Regions from separate parts of the Streptomyces longisporus genome, predicted to be linked through region 2. Evidence: riboswitches for the same ligand, from Rfam matches in the RefSeq annotation. Region 2 holds a riboswitch; the other holds the start of a gene.
What was found. Region 2 has a riboswitch for glycine ahead of gcvT (glycine cleavage system aminomethyltransferase GcvT). Riboswitches for the same ligand answer to the same signal wherever they lie in the genome.
Positions count from the first base shown of each region.

Region 1: another riboswitch for glycine. It lies ahead of gcvP (aminomethyl-transferring glycine dehydrogenase); the one in region 2 lies ahead of gcvT (glycine cleavage system aminomethyltransferase GcvT).

Region 1 is NZ_BAAASG010000022.1:8,667-16,439, forward strand. Features, by position in the region: gene ABD355_RS36330 (MerR family transcriptional regulator) at 1-120, shown strand, start outside; gene ABD355_RS36335 (DNA polymerase IV) at 201-1,565, shown strand; gene ABD355_RS36340 (PRC-barrel domain-containing protein) at 1,608-1,985, opposite strand; glycine riboswitch at 2,099-2,194, shown strand; gene gcvP (aminomethyl-transferring glycine dehydrogenase) at 2,371-5,256, shown strand; gene ABD355_RS36350 (TOBE domain-containing protein) at 5,302-5,721, opposite strand; gene ABD355_RS36355 (TOBE domain-containing protein) at 5,910-6,305, opposite strand; gene ABD355_RS36360 (hypothetical protein) at 6,432-6,572, shown strand; gene ABD355_RS36365 (APC family permease) at 6,810-7,773, opposite strand, start outside.
Region 2 is NZ_BAAASG010000017.1:296,549-304,321, forward strand. Features, by position in the region: gene ABD355_RS35120 (ABC transporter substrate-binding protein) at 1-572, opposite strand, end outside; gene ABD355_RS35125 (ABC transporter permease) at 643-1,650, opposite strand; gene ABD355_RS35130 (enhanced serine sensitivity protein SseB C-terminal domain-containing protein) at 1,960-2,757, opposite strand; gene ABD355_RS35135 (enhanced serine sensitivity protein SseB) at 2,956-3,747, opposite strand; gene ABD355_RS35140 (AAA family ATPase) at 3,830-4,498, opposite strand; glycine riboswitch at 4,687-4,785, shown strand; glycine riboswitch at 4,786-4,886, shown strand; gene gcvT (glycine cleavage system aminomethyltransferase GcvT) at 4,931-6,049, shown strand; gene gcvH (glycine cleavage system protein GcvH) at 6,179-6,556, shown strand; gene glyA (serine hydroxymethyltransferase) at 6,571-7,773, shown strand, end outside.

The DNA.
Region 1 (7,773 bases), on a different contig from region 2:
TGGCGGGACGTCGACAGTGCGCTCTCGCAGCTGCACGGCGAGCGGATCGACACCGGTGAGACCCTGGTCGGGCACAACCCGGCGGACGAGCTGGCACGACGGCGGAACCGGGCGGTCTGACCGCGTTCTCTGCGGCTTCTGCCGAGCCCTTCGGCGGTCGTAGGGCGGCATTGTCAGTGGCGTAGGGCAGCATCGGAGATGTGAGAAACGCGCCCACGATCCTGCATCTCGACATGGATGCCTTCTACGCCTCGGCGGAGCAGGCATCCAAGCCGAGTCTGCGCGGGAAGGCCGTGATCGTGGGTGGGCTCGGGCCGCGCGGGGTGGTCGCCACCGCTTCGTACGAGGCGCGGGTCTTCGGGGTGCGGTCGGCGATGCCGATGGCACAGGCGCGGCGGCTGGCACCGAACGCCGCGTATCTGGTGCCGCGCTTCGGGTTCTACCGGTCGATCAGCGAGCAGGTCATGGGGCTGCTGCACTCGCTGTCGCCGCTGGTGGAGCCTCTGAGCCTGGATGAGGCCTTCGTGGACCTGGAGGCCGGGGAGGCGGCCTGGGACGCGGCGTCGGCGCGGCTGGTGGGGGAGAAGCTGCGCGCTGACATACGGGCGGACACGGGGCTCACCGGGTCAGTGGGCCTTGCCGCCTGCAAGATGCTCGCGAAGATCGCCTCCGAGGAGGCCAAGCCGAACGGGCTGGTGCTGGTCGAGCCCGGGACCGAGCGGGCCAAGCTCGGACCGATGTCGGTGCGGATGCTGCCAGGCGTGGGGCCGGCCACGGGGGACCATCTGCGGCGGGCCGGCATCACCACGGTCGACGAGATCGCCGAGGCCGGTGAGGACGAGCTCGTCCGGCTGCTGGGCAAGGCCCATGGGCATGCGTTGTACGCCATGGCGCTGGCGCACGACGACCGGCCCGTGGTGGCCGAGCGGGAGGCCAAGTCGGTATCGGTCGAGGACACGTACGACGTGGACATCCACGACCGGGTGAGGGTGGGGCTGGAGGTGCAGCGGCTGGCCGACCGGTGTGTTCGGCGGCTGCGAGGTGCGGGTCTTTCGGGGCGGACCATCGTGCTGAAGGTACGGCGCTACGACTTCTCGACGCTGACGCGTTCCGAGACGTTGCGCGGGCCCACGGACGATCCGGGGGTGGTGCGCGAGGCCGCCGCCCGGCTGCTGGATTCGGTGGACACGACGGGGGGTGTGCGATTGCTGGGGGTCGGGGTGAGCGGGCTGGCCGACTACACGCAGGAGGATCTGTTCGCGCAGGCCGCGGGGGACGGCGCGGAACATTTGGCGGACGAGGCGGACGAGGAGCCCGCCGAGGAGCAGAAGGCGACTGTGGAGCGGCGGTGGCCCGCCGGGCACGATGTGCGACATGTCGAGTTCGGGCACGGGTGGGTGCAGGGAAGCGGGCTCGGGCGGGTGACCGTGCGGTTCGAGACGCCGGATTCGGAGCCGGGGCGCGTGCGGACGTTTCGCACGGATGACCCGGACCTGGAGCCGGCGGACCCGTTGCCGTTGGTGGCGCAGAGACCCGGGGCCTCCGTGCACGGGGTCGGCGCCTGACCGGGGAGGGTGCTGATCCGCGCGGGGGCCGGGAGGGGTGGGCTAGGCGTCCGCGTCCTCCGTGCCGGCGAGCTTGCCGAAGTCGTGGTCCGGGAAGGGGGAAGGGGCGGGGATGTCCAGGCCGTAGTGGTGGTAGAGCTGGAGCTCCTGTTCGGGGGAGAGGTGGCGGCCGACGCCGAAGTCGGGGGCGTCCTTGATGAGGGACCGGTCGAAGGGGACGTGGAGGGTGCCCTCGATCAGTTCGCTGGGCTCCAGGGGGACGAAGGCGTCCCGGGAGAACAGACCGGTGCGTATGGCCGCCCACTCCGGCACGCCGGTCGCGTCGTCGAGGTAGACCTCGTCGATCGTGCCGAGCTTGGTGCCGTTGCGGTCGAACGCCTTGCGGCCGATCAGGTTGCGCGGATCGATGTCGGTCTGCACGGGCCCTCCACTTGGTCGCAACTCATCCGTAAGCACTACAAAAGAGCAGATTGGTGATGACGGCCACTCGAAGGATCGGATGGTGTGCTCGCTGGTAGGCTGACAGCGGCTGCTGACCCCGTGCGGGAGAGTCCTCCAGACATCATCGGAGGCGCCGAAGGAGCAAATCCTCCCCGGAATCTCTCAGGCCCACGTACCGCGCGGACGAGGTCACTCTGGAAAGCAGGGCGGGTGTCGATGGCTTCCGCTCTCACCGACGGTGAAAGCCGGGCGCCCTCGGGGGTTCCGGTGAAGCTCTCAGGTTGAGATGACAGAGGGGGAGGCCGTCCGGGTACCCGTGCCGTGGTGCCCCTCGAAGGTCGTGTCAGACCAGGAGGCCTCCGCAATGACCGCCCATCGCATTCCGCTCTCCGAGCTCGAACAGGGAATCCCGTTCGAGCAGCGCCATATAGGGCCTGATCATGAGGCGCGGGCCAAGATGCTCGCGCACGTCGGATACGGCTCGCTGGACGAGCTGACCGCCGCCGCGGTGCCCGATGTGATCAAGAACTCGGATGCCCTGGAGCTGCCGGGTGCGCGTACCGAGGCGGAGGTGCTGGCCGAGCTGCGGTCGCTCGCCGACCGGAACCAGGTGCTCGACTCCATGATCGGGCTCGGGTACTACGGGACCTTCACCCCTCCCGTCATCCTGCGCAATGTGATGGAGAATCCCGCCTGGTACACGGCCTACACGCCCTACCAGCCCGAGATCTCCCAGGGGCGGCTCGAGGCCCTGCTCAATTTCCAGACCATGGTCGCCGACCTGACCGGGCTGCCCACCTCCGGTGCCTCGCTGCTCGACGAGGGGACGGCCGCCGCCGAGGCGATGGCGCTGTCCCGGCGCATGGGGAGGAACAAGAAGGGCCTGTTCCTGATCGACGCGGACGTGCTGCCGCAGACCATTGCCGTGATCGAGACGCGTGCCGAGCCGACCGGTGTGGAGATCGTGGTCGCCGACCTCAGCGACGGCATTCCCGCCGAGGTCGCCGGGCGTGAGATCAATGGCGTGCTCGTCCAGTACCCCGGCGCCTCCGGTGCCGTACGCGATCTCAAGCCGGTCATCGACCAGGCGCACGAACTCGGTGCGCTCGTCACCGTCGCCGCCGATCTGCTGGCGCTGACGCTGCTGAAGTCGCCCGGGGAGCTCGGCGCGGACATCGCGGTCGGTACCACGCAGCGCTTCGGTGTCCCGATGGGCTTCGGCGGGCCGCACGCGGGCTACATGGCGGTGCACGAGAAGTTCGCGCGCAGCCTGCCCGGACGGCTGGTGGGCGTCTCCGTGGATGCGGACGGGCACAAGGCCTACCGGCTCGCGCTGCAGACGCGTGAGCAGCACATCCGGCGGGAGAAGGCCACCAGCAACATCTGCACGGCCCAGGTGCTGCTCGCCGTCATGGCGGGGATGTACGCCGTCTACCACGGGCCGGAGGGGCTCAAGGCGATCGCGCGGCGCACCCACCGGTACGCCACGATCCTTGCCGCGGGGCTTCAGGCCGGTGGTGTCGAGGTCGTGCACGGCTCCTACTTCGACACGCTCACCGTGCGGGTGCCGGGCCGCGCCACCGAGGTGGTGGCCGCCGCGCGGGAGAACGGAGTCAACCTTCACCTGGTCGACGCCGACCACCTGTCGATCGCCTGTGACGAGACCACCGCGCGGGCCCAACTCGGCGCCGTGTGGGCCGCTTTCGGGCTCGAGGGCGACATCGAGGCGCTGGACGCGGCGACCGAGGACCGTCTGCCCGCAGGACTGCTGCGCACCGACGACTACCTCACCCACCCGGTCTTCCAGGAGCACCGCTCCGAGACCGCGATGCTGCGCTACCTGCGCAGGCTTGCCGACCGTGACTACGCGCTCGACCGGGGCATGATCCCGCTGGGCTCCTGCACCATGAAGCTCAACGCGACCACCGAGATGGAGCCGGTCACCTGGCCCGAGTTCGGGCAGCTGCACCCCTTCGCGCCGGCCGAGCAGGCGCAGGGCTATCTCACGCTCATCCGTGAGCTGGAGGAGCGGCTCGCCGAGGTCACCGGGTACGACAAGGTGTCCCTGCAGCCCAACGCCGGATCGCAGGGCGAGCTGGCCGGACTGCTCGCGGTACGCGGCTATCACCGGGCCAACGGGGACGAGCAGCGGACCGTGTGTCTGATTCCGTCGTCCGCGCACGGTACGAACGCCGCCAGCGCCGTGATGGCCGGGATGAAGGTCGTCGTCGTGAAGACCGCCGAGGACGGCGAGATCGACGTCGAGGACCTGCGGGCGAAGATCGAGCAGTACCGCGACGAGCTGGCGGTCCTGATGATCACGTACCCCTCCACGCACGGTGTCTTCGAGGAGCACGTCGCCGACATCTGCGCGCAGGTGCACGAGGCCGGCGGGCAGGTGTACGTCGACGGTGCCAACCTCAACGCCCTTGTGGGGCTTGCCAAGCCGGGGCACTTCGGCGGTGACGTCTCGCACCTCAACCTGCACAAGACCTTCTGCATCCCGCACGGCGGCGGCGGGCCGGGCGTCGGGCCGGTCGGTGTGCGGGCGCACCTGGCGCCGTATCTGCCGAACCACCCGATGCAGCCGGCCGCAGGTCCGGCGACGGGTGTCGGGCCGATCTCCGCGGCCCCCTGGGGTTCCGCGGGCATCCTGCCGATCTCGTGGGCGTACGTCCGGCTCATGGGCGGCGAGGGGCTGAAGCGGGCCACGCAGGTGGCCGTGCTGAGCGCCAACTACATCGCCAAGCGGCTGGAGCCGCACTACCCCGTGCTCTACACCGGCCCGGGCGGGCTGGTCGCGCACGAGTGCATCATCGATCTGCGGCCGCTGACCAAGGCGACCGGCGTGAGCGTCGACGACGTCGCCAAGCGGCTCATCGACTACGGCTTCCACGCGCCGACGATGTCGTTCCCGGTGGCCGGCACGCTGATGATCGAGCCGACCGAGTCCGAGGACCTGATCGAGCTGGACCGGTTCTGCGAGGCGATGATCGCCATCCGTGCGGAGATCGAGAAGGTCGGGGCGGGCGAGTGGCCGGCCGAGGACAACCCGCTCCGGGGTGCGCCGCACACCGCCGCCGCGCTCGGTGGGGAGTGGGAGCACGCGTACTCGCGTGAGGAGGCCGTCTTCCCTGCCGGGGTGTCGGCCGCCGACAAGTACTGGCCGCCGGTGCGCCGGATCGACCAGGCCTTCGGCGACCGGAACCTGGTGTGCTCGTGCCCGCCGCTGGATGCGTACGACGACTGACGTAGTGGTCGTGAGGGGGCCCCGCTTCGGCGGGGCCCTTTCCCGTTACGCCGTCGCCAGTGAGATCTCCGTCGACTTGATCAGGGCCACGACGGGTGTGCCGGTGGTCAGGGCGAGGTCCGTGACGGCGTCCTTGGTGATCGCGGAGGTCAGTTCGCCGCCGTCGACGGCGACCTTCACGGATGCCATCGCACCGCCGGTGGCCACCGCGGTGACCGTGCCCGGCAGCTGGTTGCGGATGGACAGGCCCTCGACCGGGGCGGTGGCCAGGGAGACCTCGGTCGACTTCACCAGAGCGCGTACGGCGGTGCCCGCGGCGAGGCCGAGTTCCTCGGCGGACTCGAGGGTGATCGCGGCGGTGATCTCCTGGCCGCCGGTGAGGCGGACCTTGACGGTGGCCATGACCTCGCCGGGGGTGAGGGCGGTGACCGTGCCGGGGAGCTGGTTGCGGATGCTCAGGCTCATGGGGCTCATGGGGAACGCCTCGCAGGGGGTGGGGGATTGGGGGCTTTGTGCCCGGGCCCACCGTAGCCCCAGCGGGGTGTTATGCCGGGTACGCTCGTGTTTGCGTCGCCTTGGCCGTTGCCCGGACCGTGGCGCCCGGGTGCGGGTTCGCATGCGCCGGGGCTCGCCGTAGGGGAGTTGTTCCAGGATCAGGTGCGGTCGATGTGCACATTGGTCGACTTCACGCGCGCGGTGGCCTCCATGCCGACCTCGAGGCCGAGCTCCTCCACGGCCTCGCGGGTCAGCAGTGAGACCAGACGGTGCGGGCCGGCCTGGATCTCGACCTGGGCCGCCACGTCGCCGAGCTTGATCGCGGTGACGATGCCGGGGAAGGCGTTGCGGACCGAGGTGTAGGAGGTCTCCTCCTCGGCGCCGCCCGCCTTGGCGAGTTCCACGGAGAAGGCGGCCAGGTCCCGGCCGTCGATGAGGCGTCGGCCACCCTCGTCGCGGTGGGTCGCCACCCGGCCGGCGTCGGCCCAGCGGCGTGCGGTGTCCGGACTCACGCCGAGCAGTCGTGCGGCCTGGCCGATGGTGTAGCTCTGCATGCGGTCACGATAGGGCCGGGAACGGGCCCTGGTGGACGTGGGGCATGCGGGCCGGGACCGGGTCGTGGGGGTGCTGCGTGTCGTGGCCGGGGACGGTCGGCTGACCGGGAGGAGCTGGATGTGCGGGTGGCGGCGGCCTTGGCCGCCCGCACGCGCGAACTCGCCGTTCTGACGGTGCACCTGCCGGGATCGGCCGCGGAGGCCGCCGGCAAGGACGTCGACCGCATCGAGCAACGCGGCGCTTTCGCGTGGCGGGGGGCGAGGTGACGCTCGACTTCACCGACGCGGTGATCACGCACGGCACCCCGCAGATCGACGTCGGTGTGCGGCTCCGCCGCGGGGTGCCCCGATCTTCTGTTTACCGTCTGCCGCGCCGTCGTGGCTGGTCGCGCAGCTCCCCGCGCCCCTTCAGGGCGCCTTCGTGGCGCGGTCGTGCGGAGATCCCGGCCGTAGGAGCTGCTCGGGCGTCCTTCAGGGCGCCTGTGCCGCGGCGGAGCCAGGGGCTCAGCCCGTGTGGACCCGCGGCCTGCGGATGCGGTCCGGTTCTGCTTCGCGCAGGACCTCTCGGGTGACCGGGGCGACCTCGCCCTGGCCGAAGAGGAAGAAGCGCAGGAAGTTGGCGAAGGGGCTGCCCTCGGTCCACTCGAAGTAGATGTGCGGGGTGCACTGGGTGGTGTCGCGGACGTGCAGGAGCAGGGCGGCCAGTGCGTTCGGGATGGAGGAGGACTCCAGGGTCAGCACCCGGTAGCGGTCGTGCAGGACCTCGCCGCGCACCGTCAGGCCCGCTTCGAACTCGGAGGGGTCGACGACCGTGACCTCCACGAAGACGAAGTCCTCGCCGGGGATGTCGTTGTCGTTCTGGATCTGCTCGATCTTGTCGCGGTACTCGGCCTTGTCCCGCTGGTCCGGCTCGTTGGCGATGAAGCGGATCTTGCGGCTGGCCATGTCCCGGATGAAACGTTCCGCCATATCGTCCAGCGTCACGCTCGTCACCCGGAGCTCGAAGGCGCGGGCCAGCCGGGAGAGCAGGGAGACCAGGATGATGCCCGCGATGAAGCAGGCGCCGATCTTGACGCCGTCCGGGCGCTCGATGACGTTGGCGACGGTGACGTAGAGGAGGACCGCCGAGACGACTCCGAAGCCGATGGTCCAGCCCCGCTGCTGGGCACGGCGGGCGGCGATGGTCACCGCGATCGCGGCCGAGGACATCAGGACCAGCACGCCGGTGGCATACGCGCCGCCCTGGGCGTCGACGTCGGCGTTGAAGATCCAGGTGACCAGGAAGCCGATCAGGGTGAAGACGATCACCATCGGGCGCACGGCGCGGGCCCAGTGCGGTGCCATGCCGTAGCGGGGCAGATAGCGGGGCATCAGGTTGAGCAGACCGGCCATGGCGGAGGCGCCGGCGAACCACAGGATGGCGATGGTCGAGATGTCGTAGACCGTGCCGAAGGCGTTGCCCAGATAC
Region 2 (7,773 bases):
AGCTTGTCCTTCGAGGTGTCCTTGTACGGGCCCTTGTAGGTGTTGTTGGGATCCAGCATCTGCTGCAGGTAGATCGGGCCGCCGGACAGGACGTCCTGCGCCCAGACGCGCTCGATGCCGTACTTGATGTCCTGGGAGGTGATCGGCTTGCCGTCCTCCCAGGTGATCCCGTCACGCAGGTGGAAGGTGTACGTCTTGCCGTCGGACGAGACCTGACCGGCGTCCGTGGCGAGGTCGGGGGTGACCTCGGCGCCCGCGGCGCCCGGCTCGGTCTTGTAGGTGAGCAGCTGACGGCTGTAGTAGCGCGCGAAGTCCCACATGAAGCCGTAGTAACCACGCGTGGTGTCCCACGAGTCGGCGTCCTGCGGGGTGACGAACTTCAGCGTGCCGCCCTTCTTGACCTGATCGGCCTGGGCAACCTTGTTGTTCGCCGCGTCGAAGCCGGCCGCACCCGTCTTCGAACCGCCGCTGTCGCTGCCGCCGCCGCACGCCGCCATGGTCAGCATGCCGGCGACCGCGGCAGCAGCGGCCAACGCCTGCTTGCGCCGCCCTGAGGTGCGTTGGGTAGTCACGATCTCGGTTCCTCCGGTTTTGATGAGAGACCCCGTGGGAGTGCTCACGGGACGCTTGGGGTACGGCAGTTCAGCGCGATCCCTTCGGGTCGAGCGCGTCCCGCACGCCGTCGCCGAAGAGGTTGAAGGCCAGAACGGTGATGAAGATCGCCACGCCGGGGACGACCATGTACATGGGGTCCGAGTCGTAGTAGTCGATCGCAGTCGAGAGCATCTGCCCCCAGGAGGACGTGGGGGGCTTGACGCCCACGCCCAGGAAGCTGAGTGCCGCCTCGGTGAGGATGTTGGTGGGGATCATCATCGTCGTGTAGACGATGATCGGGGCGACGAGGTTGGGCAGCAGTTCCTTGAACAGGATGTAGAACCGCCCGGCACCCAGCGATCGGGCCGCCTCGACGTACTCGCGCTCACGCAGCGAGAGCGTCTGGCCGCGCACCACGCGTCCGATGTAGGGCCAGCCGAAGAAGCCGATGACCAGGATCATCACGAACACGCGCACGCTGGAGCCGCTCAGACCGAGCATCTCGTTCGGCATGACGGAGACCAGCGCGATGATGAAGAGCAGCTGCGGGAAGGCCAGCAGGCCGTCCATGACGCGGCTGATGATCGAGTCGACCCAGCCGCCGAAGAAGCCGGCCAGGATGCCGAGGATCGTGCCGAGCACCACGGCGACGATCGCGGACAGGAAGCCGACCAGGAGCGAGATCCGGGCGCCGTAGAGGATGCGCGCGAAGATGTCGCGGCCGTTGACCGGCTCGACGCCCAGCCAGTGGTCGCCGCTGATGCCGCCGAGCGACCCCTTGGGGGTGCTGAACAGCGGGTCGATCAGGCTCTCGTGGTAGACGTCGGGGTCCTGCCCGTAGAGGCTGGTGATCACCGGTGCGAGCAGCGCCACCACGACGAGTACGAGCACGACGATGCCGCCTGTGAGGGCGAGTTTGTCCCTCTTCAGGCGCTCCCAGGCGATCCGGCCCAGGGAACGCCCCTGTACGGCCTTGTCGCCGGCGGTGGCGACCGCCGCTTCTTCGGCCGCGCTCGGGGCCGCTTCAGCGGTCGGCTCGTGCAATGGTGCCGTCATCTGGCAGGGACCCCTCTCAACCGGCGGTAGCCGGCCCGCACTTTGCCGCGGTGGCGGCGTGATCAGTCCGTCGTACACGGGGGCGAACCCCCCTGGAGCGGGAGTCTTCAACGCTTTGGCGATCTGTTGCCAGACTTGGCGGTGAAAGGATGCGTAAACGTGATGCGGGCTGGAGGGTTCCGTTATCCGGACACCGGGTAACGGGGGCCGGACAGGGATTATTTTGGACATACTCCACGGAAAAGGATCTTCCGGCCCGATCTACGCGCGCAGACCGACTCCCGGCCTGGTACGGACCAGGCCTGCGTCTCAGTATCCGCCATGCACCGGCGGGTACCCGTACCCGGCCGCCGGGGCCTGGGCCGGAGCGGCCGCGTGGGCCTCGCGGTCGTAGAACGGGCGGGCGCTCGCGCGCATCCACAGCGCGACGGGGTCGTACTCGTCCGACATCGCCACCGTCGACACCGGCAGTCCGTCCGGGACGGCGCCGATGGACTGCTGCATCATCGCCCGCACCGAGTCCACCGCGGGCGGACTGGTGTCGTACACGTCAAGGCCGATGGCGAGATACGGCGCCCCGAGCGCCGGCTGCACCCAGGCGCGGCGCAGCGAGCGGACGGCCGGGGTGCGGTGGGCGTTCTGCACGAGCAGGGCGTAGAACTGCGGGATCTCGATCGCGGGTTCCGACATCCGCAGCGGGCCCGCCGCCTGGCGCTCCAGACCGGTGGCGATACGGCGAAGGTCGAGCCAGGGGATGCCCACGCCACCGCCCGGGGCGTGCGGATTGAGCCAGAGGCCGAAGTGGTCGGGATACAGGGTCCGGGCGACGTCCAGCCCGTCGACCACTTCGTACGATCTGTTCCAGCCGCTGGCCGAGAGTTCCTGGGCGGAGGTGACGCACGGGGCGTAGCCGTAGCCGTCGACCTCCATGTTTCCGTACTGGGCGTCCGGGGAGCCCGCCTGGCCGTGCCACAGGAGCATCCAGACCTGGCCGGAGCCGGGGGTCGCGAGTGCGCGGAGGAGTGCCTCGTAGGCGTCGTAGCGCCCTGGCGTCACCTGGCGCAGCATGTTCTCGACCGTCCCGGTCGTGGTGCCGCTGGCGCTCACGTGTGTGCCCCTTCTCATGGTTGCCCCGCGTATGCCATCAGCTTAAGCGCCCAGTAGCTCGGGACTTGTTGGTCGTGGGCGAGTGCGGGTGCGTTGTGGCTGGTCGCTCCCCCACTCTCGGCTTCGCTCGAGCGGGGGGACCCCCATCGCGGCGGAGCCGCATGTCGATACTGCCCCGCCCCCCTCAAAAGGGCGCTCCTAGTACCCCTGCTGATAGAAGGGCCGGACGTTTTCTCTCATCCAGGTCGCCACCGGGTCGTCCGTCACGTCCAGGAGGACCAGGTTGACGGGCCACGGGGTGGGGGTTCTGGTGATGGCCCGGCTCAGGGCCTCCAGGGGGAGGGCTCTGATGTCCCCCTCCCGCTGGGAGAGTTCGACGCCCACGAACATCACCGGGTCCGCCGTCTCGATGGCGGCGAGGCAGCGGCGGGCGGTGACGACCACGCCCGTCCCGGCGAACTCGGCGGAGGCCGCGGCGAGGAAGTCGACCGGGTCGTCCTGCCAGTCCGGCTCGAAGAGCTTGACCCGGCCGCCGGAGGCGGGGCCGTCCAGCGGAGTGCGGCCCACGCGGCAGAGTTCGGCGACGGCGGGCGGCGGGAGCGGGATGCCGACCACGCCGTCCGGGTTCACGGCGAGGCCGACCTGCGGGGGCAGGCCGCGGGCGAACTCGACGGCCGGGGCGATCGTGTACGACATGTGCGAGCCGACCACCTGCCGGAACTGCTCCTCGGAGCTGAAGACCGGCACATAGGCCTGGCCCTCGATCTCCAGCGTGGGCAGGTCGAGGGGGCCGCTGTTCAGGTCGCCGCCGTTCGGCAGCGGCACCCAGACGAAGCTGCGGCCGAGCACCTCCAGGATCCGGCCGCCCGCCGAGGGGATGCCGAGGGAGGCCGACAGCACCTCCTCCAGCTCGTTGCCGGGCCATCCGCCGTGCGGATGGGGGTGCGCCTGCAAGGGAAAGTCCGCGGGAAGATCCGCTGCGAAGTCCATCTGTGTCCGACCGCCTGCTGAGAACCACTGCTGTGGCTGGAAAGGCTAGCGGGTGGGAGGGACAAAGGGGTTGGGCCGTGCGTCACCCCGTGAAACCGATCCTGCGCAGGACGTCCGCGGCGTCCCGGTCCAGGAGCACCGCCGAGCCGACTCCCTCCGGCAGGTCGCCCCGCTCGACCGCGCGGATCAGCCGGGCCGCTGCCGTGCGGTGGCGCAGGAAGGCGTAGCGCGAGACGCCGCGGCCGCGCTCGCGCTGGCCCTGAAGGGCCGTGCCGGGCGTGACGTCGAGCAGCAGCAGATGCAGGGTGCCGCCGCGGCGCCGGGCCTCGCGGGCCAGCCAGCCGCGCACCCAGGCCTGCGTACCGCAGTCGTGCACGACGACCCCTTCGCCGCTGCGCAGGGCGCGGCGCAGCGCGGCGTAGTGGGCGAGGCGGACGAGGGGCCGGTAGAGCGCATAGGGCAGGAAGCGGGGCGCGCGGGCCTCCCAGCGGTCGCGGGCGTCCTGGGAGTCGATGCGGATGCCACGGACCGCGCGCTCCATCAGCGTGGACTTGCCGCTGCCCGGCAGGCCGGTGACCACCACCAGGTCACGGGGGCCGAAGAGCAGCGCGTGCGGGCTGTGCCCCGAGCGGTCGCGCAGGTCGCGGACCACGGGTGCGGGGCAGGCACCGCAGACATCCTTGGCCGGGGCCGCGGGCTGATGGGGCAGCGCTACGGCCGAGGTCGTGGCGTACACCGTGGTCCTGTTCACCGTGATCGTCCTTCCTGGGGGTCAGGAAAGCTTCTCCCCGCTCTTTGTAAAGGGAAGGTAATGCACGGCTTCTCGCAGTTGTGTTCGGTTCCGGCCACAGCCCCGTCACAAAGAGGAGGCGCGAAGAGGAGGTGCCAAGGAGGAGGGGGCGCGTGCAATGATGTGCGCGCAACTGCATACAGGCCGTTTGAATCCGCGCGGGAGAGTCCCGGCAGCAGAGTCTGCCGGGCGCCGAAGGAGCAAGTCCCTCCCTTGAATCTCTCAGGCCCCGTTACCGCGCGGGCGAGGCACATCTGAAAAGCGGGCCACCGGATCCGGTGGCCCCACCCAAGGTGCAAGCCATGACTTCATGGCGAACCTCTCAGGTTCCGATGACAGATGGGGAGGAACGACCTCGCCCGTCATGCACTCTGCCTGGGAGACGACCGTCCGATGAGCAGCACCGAACCCCGTCACACCGCGCTCGATGCCCTGCATCGCTCGCTCGGCGCGACGATGACCGACTTCGCCGGCTGGGACATGCCCCTGCGCTACGGCTCCGAGCGCGACGAGCACCTCGCCGTGCGGACGAAGGCCGGGCTCTTCGATCTCTCCCACATGGGCGAGATCACCGTCACCGGCCCGCAGGCCGCACAGCTCCTGAACTTCGCCCTGGTCGGCAACATCGCCTCCGTCGGTGTCGGCCGGGCCCGCTACACGATGATCTGCCGGGCCGACGGCGGCATCCTCGACGACCTGATCGTCTACCGGCTCGGCGAGACCGAATACCTGGTCGTCGCCAACGCCTCCAACGCCCAGGTGGTGCTGGACGCGCTGGTGGAGCGTTCGGCCGGCTTCGACGCCGAGGTGCGCGACGACCGGGACGACTACGCGCTGATCGCCGTGCAGGGCCCCGAGTCCCCCGGCATCCTCGGGTCTCTCACCGACGCCGACCTCGACGGCCTGAAGTACTACGCCGGCCTGCCCGGCACCGTCGCCGGCGTCCCCGCCCTCATCGCGCGCACCGGCTACACCGGCGAGGACGGCTTCGAGCTGTTCGTCGCCCCCGCTGACGCCGAGAAGCTGTGGCAGGCGCTGACCGACGCCGGAGCGCCCGTCGGGCTGGCGCCCTGCGGGCTGTCCTGCCGGGACACCCTGCGTCTGGAGGCGGGCATGCCGCTGTACGGGCATGAACTGTCCACCTCGCTCACGCCGTTCGACGCCGGGCTCGGCCGGGTGGTGAAGTTCGAGAAGGAGGGCGACTTCGTGGGGCGCGAGGCGCTCCAGGAGGCGGCCGCCAGGGCTGCGGAGAACCCGCCGCGCGTCCTCGTCGGCCTGGTCGCCGAGGGCCGTCGGGTCCCGCGCGCCGGGTACCCGGTCGTCGCGGGCGGCGAGGTGATCGGCGAGGTCACCTCCGGGGCCCCCTCGCCCACGCTGGGCAAGCCGATCGCGATGGCGTACGTCGACGCGGCGCATGCGGCGCCGGGCACCGAGGGTGTCGGCGTGGACATCCGGGGCAGTCACGAGCCGTACGAGGTCGTGGCGCTGCCCTTCTACAAGCGGCAGAAGTAGACACTGACCGAGACTGGGCGAGGCGGGCTGGTCCCCGGACGTGACCCCGCGCACATTTTCGCTGCTCACATGCGTTTTCCGGACTCCCTCATTCATCAGCACTCCACCGCGTACAGGAGAATTCAGGCCATGAGCAACCCCCAGCAGCTGCGTTACAGCAAGGAGCACGAGTGGCTGTCGGCCGCCGAGGACGGCGTCTCGACGGTCGGCATCACGGAGTTCGCGGCCAACGCGCTCGGCGATGTCGTCTACGCCCAGCTTCCCGAGGTGGGCTCCGCCGTGACCGCGGGCGAGACCTGCGGCGAGCTGGAGTCGACCAAGTCGGTCAGCGACCTGTACTCCCCCGTCACCGGTGAGGTCACCGAGATCAACGAGGACGTGGTGAACGACCCGTCCCTGGTCAACTCGGCCCCCTTCGAGGGCGGTTGGCTCTTCAAGGTCCGCGTCACCGAGGAGCCGGCCGACCTGCTCTCCGCCGACGAGTACACCGCCCAGAACGCCGGCTGAGGAGCCGTAGACGCATGTCCGTACTGAACACGCCCCTGCATGAGCTCGACCCGGAGATCGCCGCCGCGGTCGACGCCGAGCTGCACCGCCAGCAGTCCACCCTCGAGATGATCGCCTCGGAGAACTTCGCGCCGCTGGCGGTGATGGAGGCCCAGGGCTCGGTCCTGACCAACAAGTACGCCGAGGGCTACCCGGGCCGGCGCTACTACGGCGGCTGCGAGCACGTGGACGTCGCCGAGCAGATCGCCATCGACCGGCTCAAGGAGCTGTTCGGCGCCGAGTACGCCAACGTGCAGCCGCACTCGGGTGCCTCCGCCAACCAGGCCGCGCTGTTCGCGCTGGCCCAGCCCGGCGACACCATCCTGGGCCTGGACCTGGCGCACGGCGGCCATCTCACCCACGGGATGCGGCTGAACTTCTCCGGCAAGCAGTTCAACGTGGTCGCCTACCACGTGGACGACTCCGGCCTGGTCGACATGGCCGAGCTGGAGCGGCTGGCCAAGGAGCACCGTCCCAAGGTGATCATCGCGGGCTGGTCGGCCTACCCCAGGCAGCTGGACTTCGCCGAGTTCCGGCGGATCGCGGACGAGGTCGGCGCCTACCTGTGGGTGGACATGGCGCACTTCGCCGGCCTGGTGGCCGCCGGGCTGCACCCCAACCCGGTCGAGCACGCGGACGTGGTCACCTCCACCACCCACAAGACGCTGGGCGGCCCGCGCGGCGGGATCATCCTTGCGAGGAAGGACTTCGCGAAGAAGCTCAACTCGTCCGTCTTCCCCGGCTTCCAGGGCGGTCCGCTGGAGCATGTGATCGCGGCGAAGGCGGTCTCCTTCAAGGTCGCCGCGAGCGAGGAGTTCAAGGAGCGCCAGCGGCGTACGGTGGAGGGTGCGCGCATCCTGGCCGAGCGGCTGACCGCGGGCGACGCCCGCGAGGCCGGGGTGAACGTGCTGTCCGGCGGCACCGACGTGCACCTGATCCTGGTCGACCTGCGCCACTCCGAGCTGGACGGGCAGCAGGCCGAGGACCGTCTGCACGAGGTCGGCATCACGGTCAACCGCAACGCCGTCCCCAACGACCCGCGCCCGCCCATGGTCACCTCGGGTCTGCGGATCGGCACCCCGGCCCTGGCCACCCGCGGCTTCACCGCCGAGGACTTCGCCGAGGTCGCGGACGTCATCGCCGAGGCGCTCAAGCCGTCCTACGACGTCGAGGCGCTC